DNA from 2 places in the Lysinibacillus sp. EB106-09-02-XG168 genome. Region 2 is predicted to be linked to the other one. Evidence: predicted binding sites of a transcription regulator. Region 2 holds the regulator's gene; the other holds the start of a gene.
The links. The regulator LexA, encoded in region 2, represses DNA repair genes until DNA is damaged. The targets are predictions, from matches to a motif close to CGAACATATGTTCG.
Positions count from the first base shown of each region.

Region 1 (4,263 bases), 2.2 Mb from region 2:
AGTTTTCCTTAAAACTTAGTGTACCATGAAGCCTTTCTAACATGGGTGAATTTTTTGTATCCAAATGGAACATTGAACATATGATACGAAGAGAGGAAGGGAGGAAAAAATTGCGTATTCATATTGTCCAAAAGGGAGACACGTTGTGGAAGATTGCGAAAGAGTACGGAGTTTCATTTGAAGATTTGAAGCGGCTTAATGCCCATCTCGCTAACCCAGACTATATAGTACCGGGCATGGAAATTATCCTACCTGAAAAAATAAACAAAGAACCACATAGAGAACATCATCGAGAAACAGATCGTGGAATGCATAGAGATGGACATAGAGAGGAGGGACATAGAGACGGACATAGGGAATCACATAAAGAGGGGCATAAGGAACATATGCACAAAGAACATATGCACAAGGAGTCACCTACAAAGCACTTTAAAGAAAAAGAAGTACAGCGACCAATGCCACCACCAATTATTGCACCACCACCACCAATGCCAGAACCACAGATGATTCCAATTCCTTATCCAATGCCGATGCCGATGCCTCAGCCAGCGCCAGTTGAGCTTAGCTGGAATCAACAAGTTGTCATGCCAAGTGTAGAGCAAACTGTATCACCAATTCAAATTCAACCACCACCACAACCTGTAGCCCAACCGACGCCAGCACCAATGCCAATGCCAATGCCGCAACCGATTTTTATCATGCCACAAATGCCAGCAGTACCACATTGTGCAAGCTGTCATCAGCCAGTGCATCATCATATGTATTGGCCAATGCCGATGCCAATGCCAATGGAGCCGCAAGTTGAGGCGTATACAATGCCAGAGCAACCATCATGTGAAATGGGATGCGAAAAAGTTGCTGGGGTAGGGGATTTCTTAGAATCTAGTACATCTCCATTCTTCCCTATGAAACCAGAATTTAAAGCTATGCCGGAAATGGAACAGCCTTGTGGTTGTCATGCTCAGCCAGCCATGATGCCAAATTGGCAAATGGACCCATGTTTCTGTCAACCACCATGTCCGCCACCATGCCCACCGCCATGTCCATCACATTGCCCAATGCCGTATTCGTCAGTAGGACCATGGATGTCACCGCACTTTTTCCCAGGCGGGATGACGCCTTATCGATGGTGAAAAAGCGTATATCATTGAAGAAGTAAAGCCGAATATTTGGAAGTATAAATATCAATCCAATAATTATTTTGTGAAACGGGCAAAGCAGATAGAAATAGCAGAAAAGGTGAGGGCCATTCATCGACAGCTTGGATATCTAGAACCCTCGTTGATTTTGCCTTTAATGAAAAGTGATGACGAGTATTTAATCGTGCAAGATTGGCAAGAGGGAAGTCATGGTGCTAATTTTGCTCGTAAAAAAGATCGGAAGGAATCACTGAAGTTATTAAATTTGTTACATGATACACATAAAAAAATTGCTTGGCAACGTGTACCAGGCTTGCACACCTATTCACAGCTTTTAAAATGGCAAATGCGTTTTATGCGTTTTAAAAGCAGACGGAAAGAGTTTCGTCCATTTTTAACAAAAGAAGAAATCGATCAAATTTTACATTATAGTGAGAAATCATTACAGCTAATCGCACAGGAAGATGTACCTGAAAAAGAAATAACGCTTTTACATGGAGATGTCGTACATCATAATTTTTTATGGTGCTCAGATGGCGAATTACGTTTAATCGATTTTGATCTGGCTCACCTTGGAGAAGCGGATGATGAATATATTTTATGGTTGCATCGTGTACTGCCAGCTGTAAATTATGACCTTGGTAAAATATTTGCAGAGCTACCAGAGATGAAACGATTAGATAAAAAAAAGCTACATCGTTTAAAATATCCAAATGAGCTATTACGTGAATGGCTTTTTGCAGTAGATTTACCATTAGATCAAAAGCTGGTATTTTTAGATTATTTAGTGCCATTTACAAAACGAGCTCTCACATATTGGCCAAAACTGTGGTACGATATTGATAAAATGATAAAGAAATGACCGTCTTTCGGCGGTCATTTTTGTCTGTGAACGACTACTTGTGCTATTTGTTAATGTTTAGATTCTTAATTGTGTATAACCTAGAGCATAGTTTTCGTCTAGGCTAAAGTGCTACATCCTCGAGGTCGCTTCAATCCTTCGGGCAAAAGTGGTGGATCGCTTATTTTTGCCTCGGGCTCTCCAGCGCTTGTCGGATGTAAACGAGCGCTTTAGCGCATTTGTTATAGTCGAGCATTCGTTCGCAATATGCTATAATCGAAGACGATGATTGTGAGGGATTATAGAATGTATGATTATTTAAACGGACAAATAAAGCGTATAACTCCTGAGTATATCGTCCTTGAACAACAAGGGATAGGCTGGCAGCTGAATACACCTAATCCATTTGCGTTCAGGACATCAGCACTTGAACAACAAATATATGTACATTTACATGTACGCGAGGACGCACAAGTGTTATATGGCTTTCCGAATTTAGACCAACGAGAGCTGTTTCGTAAACTTATTTTAGTGTCAGGGATTGGACCAAAGGGTGCGCTTGCTATTTTAGCTACTGGGAATCCACAACAGGTTATCAGTGCTATTGAACGAGAGGATGAATCATTTTTAGTAAAGTTTCCTGGTGTGGGTAAGAAAACGGCACGTCAAATGATTCTAGATTTAAAAGGTAAACTTGGCGGATTGTTAGATACTATTGAGCTACCAAGTACAGAAGATGAGCTACCGTTATTTGGTGTAAATCCATATAAACATGAGCTTGAAGAAGCTATTCTTGCCTTAATGGCACTAGGTTATTCTGAAAAAGAACTAGAAAAAATACGTCCACAGCTCGAAGATAACGACAAGCTTGAAACAACAGATGCATTTATGAAACAAGCTTTACAATTGCTATTAAAGTTAAAATAGTGAAAGGGGGGAAAGTACATGTCTGAACGTATGATGGCTAGTGAGGCAGGTAGCTATGATGAACATTTTGAATTATCTTTACGCCCACAAAGATTAGCACAATATATTGGTCAACATAAGGTGAAGGAGAATTTACAAATTTTCATTGAAGCGGCAAAGCTTCGTCAGGAAAGTTTAGATCATGTGCTGTTATATGGACCACCCGGACTTGGGAAAACTACATTAGCTGCTGTCATTGCTAATGAAATGAATGTCAATGTGCGCATGACTAGCGGCCCTGCAATCGAACGTCCTGGCGATTTAGCAGCTATTTTAAGCTCACTGGAGCCAGGGGATGTGCTTTTTATTGATGAAATACATCGCCTGCCTCGTGCAATTGAAGAGGTGCTTTATCCTGCCATGGAGGATTTTTGTTTAGATATTGTCGTTGGTAAAGGCCCTGAAGCGCGCTCTGTACGACTTGATTTACCGCCATTTACACTTGTGGGTGCAACAACAAGAGCAGGTGCATTATCAGCACCTTTAAGGGATCGCTTTGGGGTATTATTAAGATTGGAGTATTATGATAATACTTCACTTGCAGAAATTGTTGTACGTAGTGCGCATTTATTTGATGTTGATATTGAACAAATAGCAGCTCTTGAAATGGCAACACGCTCACGTGGTACACCTCGGATTGCTAACCGTCTGCTAAAACGAGTACGTGATTATGCACAGGTGCTTGGAGATGGTATGATAACGGAAGGACTTGCTAAGCAAGCACTTGAACTATTACAAGTCGATCCTAGAGGGCTTGACCATATTGACCATAAACTTGTGACCAATATGATTGAGCGCTTCCGAGGTGGCCCAGTAGGATTAGATACGTTGGCAGCATCTATTGGTGAAGAACGCGTTACGATTGAGGATGTGTACGAGCCATATTTGATGCAAATCGGCTTTATACAACGGACGCCGCGTGGACGTGTGGCAACACATTCAGCCTACGAACATTTTGGATATGAATATCCCCAACAAACCTAGAAGAAGGAAGTATTTTTCATGCGTGTAGAAGATTTTGATTTTGAATTGCCAGAAGAGCTTATTGCACAAACTCCACTTTTGGACCGTACAGCTAGTCGATTAATGGTAGTGACGCCAGGCTCAACAAATGTAGAGCATCACCATTTTGCTCATATTTTAGATGAGTTACAAACTGGAGACTGTCTTGTGTTAAATGATACAAGAGTCTTACCAGCACGTTTAATGGGTGTTAAAGAGGAAACAGGTGCTCATATAGAGGTACTGCTATTAAAGCAAATGGCGGGTACGGATGAATGGGAAACACTTGTCAAACCAGCTAAGCGTGTAAAAGTT
Region 1 is NZ_JBYTDN010000003.1:3,464,256-3,468,518, reverse strand. It holds gene AC3WSO_RS17730 (LysM peptidoglycan-binding domain-containing protein) at 111-1,133, shown strand; gene AC3WSO_RS17725 (phosphotransferase) at 1,204-2,001, shown strand; gene ruvA (Holliday junction branch migration protein RuvA) at 2,287-2,907, shown strand; gene ruvB (Holliday junction branch migration DNA helicase RuvB) at 2,926-3,930, shown strand; gene queA (tRNA preQ1(34) S-adenosylmethionine ribosyltransferase-isomerase QueA) at 3,949-4,263, shown strand, end outside.
Region 1: the regulator LexA is predicted to act here: its motif matches at 2,230-2,243, upstream of ruvA (Holliday junction branch migration protein RuvA).

Region 2 (4,263 bases):
AAGCAAAACACTTCCCTATTATTTTACTAAGTGAACATATGGTTATTGGTCATATTGTTTTCCATCAATATTTTGGCGATCATACTTACGAAATTGGTTGGGTATTGAATCCAAGCTATTACAACAATGGATACGCATCTGAAGCAGCAAGAGCTGTACTGGACTACGGATTTAAAGAAATGAAACTGCATAGAATTATTGCAACTTGCCAGCCGGAAAATATCCCATCCTATAAAGTGATGGAGAAAATCGGCATGAGACGCGAGGGTTATTTTAAAAAATGTATACCACACAATGATGAGTGGTGGGATGAATACTACTATTCTGTCTTAGATGAAGAGTGGGTATAAGATACTCTTTCACTATTGTACTGTTCTAAATCTTCGTTTTAAAATAGATGGGAGCATTATATGAAAAAGACCGCTATATTATTGTATCCCCAATTTAGTGAATATGAATTGAGTGTAGCATTATCTATATTAATGCAAGGAGATAAACCCATTATTACTGTTGGGTTAAACAACGAAAAAATTAAAGGGGAATCTGGGTTATCTTGTATTGCCGATACACAAATAAGTGAAGTTAATCTTGACGAAATCGATAGCTTGTTGCTACCTGGGTGTATGGATATAGCTACCCTAATAAACGAGCAAGAATTAATTGATCTTATTAGTAATGTGAATGCCAAAGGTGCAATCATTGCAAGTATCTCTAGCTCTCCATCACTGTTAGCGAAAGCTGAAGTATTAAAAAACAAAAAGTATACTGTTGGATTGCCGCTAGAAGGTATAAGAAAATTAGACTTCTTCGATCTTAATCATTTCTCAGAAGACCTAGTTGTACAAGATGGCAACATCATAACTGCAAGAGGTAGAGGTTTTATACAATTTGGGATTACTGTGGGCAAAGCCCTACATCTCTCTTTTGATGAAGATTGGTACAGAGAATAACGAAATAGCTCTAAATGATATGAAAGATTACTACAATAAAAGATGGCAAGTTTCTAGAGAATATTGAGCAAGAGAGGTAGAAATGGCTACTTCTCTTATTTTATTTCCGAAATGTCCCATCAGTTGGCCATTCTTTCGCTGTTCTATCCGTCATTTTGGCGTTTCTATCCACCTTTTTCGCTTTTCTATCCGTCATTTTCGCTTTTCTATCCACCCTTTTCCCTTTTCTATCCGTCACTTTCGCTTTTCTATCCACCCTTTTCCCTTTTCTATCCATCACTTTCGCGTTTCTATCCACCTTTTTCGCTGTTCTATCCATCACTTTGGCGTTTCTATCCACCTTTTTCGCTGTTCTATCCGTCACTTTGGCGTTTCTATCCACCTTTTTCGCTTTTCTATCCGCCATCTTCGCTGTTCTATCATCACTACTCGTTCCTTCACCTTCATCTAGAGCCTTTAAAAAGAAAAAAATCAGTAGGAAAACTCCCACTGATTAAAACGTTACTTTATTTCGTTTCCCTCTAAATGTTCCCGATATCTCCTATGGACAGTGGCTTTGCTTACATCAAAGCCTAGCCCCCTAAGAGTCATAGCTATTTCCTCAAATGTGAAACCTCGATTGCGGAGTTTGACGATTTCTTCTATAGGGACATCTTTACGTTCTTGGCCGTTTGGATTTCCTCGATTAGATAAATTATTTTCAGGGCGGTAGCCATTTTCAACTGCACGACGCATGCCACGACGTATTTTAGCATTATGGATTCTACGCTGGTACTCCTCTACAATTGCTAAAATTTCTAGGAGCATCGTATCCATTTCATTTAATTGTACAGGTCCCGCGTCTCGCATAGAGAAGACATTAGTTTCAGTTTTCTGCAATAAATGCAAAACGGCCATTCGAGCATTTCCACGTCCTAAACGTGTTTCATCCTGCACAAATAATGCTGTTACTTCTTTTTCTTTTATGAAATCGAGCATTTCTAGTAAACCTTCTCGTTCCACATCATAGCCGCTATGCTTATCCTTAAAAACAAGTTTCACTTCGTAGCCCTGTTCTTTTGCATAGCGTACTAACTCCTCCTCCTGTCGCTCTAACGAGGAGCTTTGTGTCTCTTTTTCTGTACTCACACGGCAATAGACAACAGCCGATTGTTGTTTTGTTATCATTTTACATTTCTCGCAATTTCAATTGAATTTATAGGATGGGGTTGGTCGTCACCCACTACTGGAATCACTAGAGAATTACCTGCAATAATTCGTACGTTCGATAATTCATTTTCTGCCTTAACAAGCTTAATCCAATCATCCGACTTCATTTTACCACGGTATTGTTCGGCTAACGACCATAAGCTATCACCATGCTCGATTTCAATTTCTGCGTATGTAACATCGCCTGGATCTGTTATAAAAAGATATGCTGTAAATAGTAGACAAGCTCCTAATAAAATTGTAATATGTGGATTTTTTTCAAACCAGTTCATGTGTATAACCCCTTTTCGAGAATGTTTGTTCGGAATATATGTTCTTATATTAATGCGAACAAACGTTTTTGTCAAACACTTTTCGAACCTATGTTTGCTTAAGTGTTCGCATTCTGCTATACTACATAATAAGTAGAATGATTAGAAAAAAGAGGTGAGCAATCATGAAAAAAGTTTCGAAAAGACAAGAGGCCATATTAGATTTCATTAAAGAAGAGGTACGCGCAAAGGGGTATCCGCCATCTGTACGTGAGATTGGTGAAGCAGTTGGACTTGCTTCAAGCTCTACGGTTCATGGACATTTAGCTCGTTTGGAGCAAAAAGGCTTAATTCGACGCGATCCAACTAAACCACGTGCCATTGAAATTCTAGAGCCAGAGGATTCTATTCAAAAGCAACATGTTATACATGTACCACTTGTGGGGAAAGTTACTGCGGGTTCTCCGATAACTGCTGTTGAAAATATCGATGAATATTTCCCGCTACTGGATATTTATGGTACAAGTGAAGATCAGTTATTTATGCTAGAAATTATGGGCGAATCAATGATTGAAGCTGGCATTTTAGACGGAGATTTAGTTATTGTTAAACAAAAATCAACAGCTGATAATGGTGATATTGTCGTAGCAATGACTGAAGAGAATGAAGCAACTGTAAAGCGTTTCTTTAAGGAAAAAAGTCATTTCCGTTTACAGCCTGAGAACGCAACAATGGAGCCCATTATCGTAGACCAAGTTTCTATTTTGGGGCATGTTGTAGGTCTTTATCGTCGTGTTCATTAAAAGTATCTCAATAGCAACGTACAAAAAGAGGATTTTATGTTCGCAAATGGGCATATACCTCTTTTTCTTATTTTTTGAGTACCATTTTATACACTAAAAAAGAACCCACTTATATGGATTCTTCCCTCTAGCAATGTCTTTAGTTTAATTTCCGTCTTAAGCCATGTAATGCTTATCCAGTTTTATGCCTCTACCTTGAATTTCAAACTCGCCTTTACAAATGCAGTGAATAATTTTTTTGATGCTTCATCTCCAGCAATAGCTAGCTCTTCAGGATGCCATTGTACTGCTAGACAAAATGGTAAATCTTCGTGTACTACGGCTTCAACGATACCATCACTTGATTTGGCTGCCACTTTCAATTTTTCTGCTGCTACGTTTATTGCCTGATGATGAAATGAATTCACCGCAATTTTTTCTTCCTCGATAATCGCTGTTAATAATGTATCCGGTGTTAGATGAACATGATGTGTAACAACGCCACGTGCCGCTTGTTGCGTATGCTTTATTAATTTTTTACTATGATATTCACTATCAATATCCTGATAGAGTGTGCCTCCAAACGCAACATTCAGCATTTGAATCCCTCGACAAATTCCGAAAATCGGCATTTGCCGAATAGAGGCCGCTTCAATCAAGGAAAGTTCTATTGAATCCCTTTCCGGGTGAATCTTTCCTAACTTTGGTGTAGGTTCTGCACTAAAAAGAAATGGATGTACATCATGTCCGCCCGAAAGTAATAATCCGTCCGTCAACGATAAAATTTGTGCTATGTCCTCTTCAACTCCAAGCGGAATTATAAGAGGTACACCCCCAGCTTCAATTATACTTTTGCTATAAGCAGCATTTACTCTTGAGGACAAATCATCCTCCGCAAAGGCTGTTATTCCGATAATTGGTTTCATCTTATCCCCTCCATGATCTTTATCTAGCATTTACTACCTATAAAAGCTTGAAGACTATTAATCATCGAAAGACTCCCCCACTGATTAATTACCAAAATCCAAGATACCAATTCATCAACGCATCCCCATAGAAATAGATAATAAT
Region 2 is NZ_JBYTDN010000003.1:1,272,858-1,277,120, reverse strand. It holds gene AC3WSO_RS06910 (GNAT family N-acetyltransferase) at 1-350, shown strand, start outside; gene AC3WSO_RS06905 (DJ-1/PfpI family protein) at 411-950, shown strand; gene AC3WSO_RS06900 (hypothetical protein) at 1,051-1,440, opposite strand; gene AC3WSO_RS06895 (YneB family resolvase-like protein) at 1,452-2,117, opposite strand; gene yneA (cell division suppressor protein YneA) at 2,114-2,431, opposite strand; gene lexA (transcriptional repressor LexA) at 2,596-3,213, shown strand; gene AC3WSO_RS06880 (gamma-glutamyl-gamma-aminobutyrate hydrolase family protein) at 3,396-4,118, opposite strand; gene AC3WSO_RS06875 (prepilin peptidase) at 4,207-4,263, opposite strand, start outside.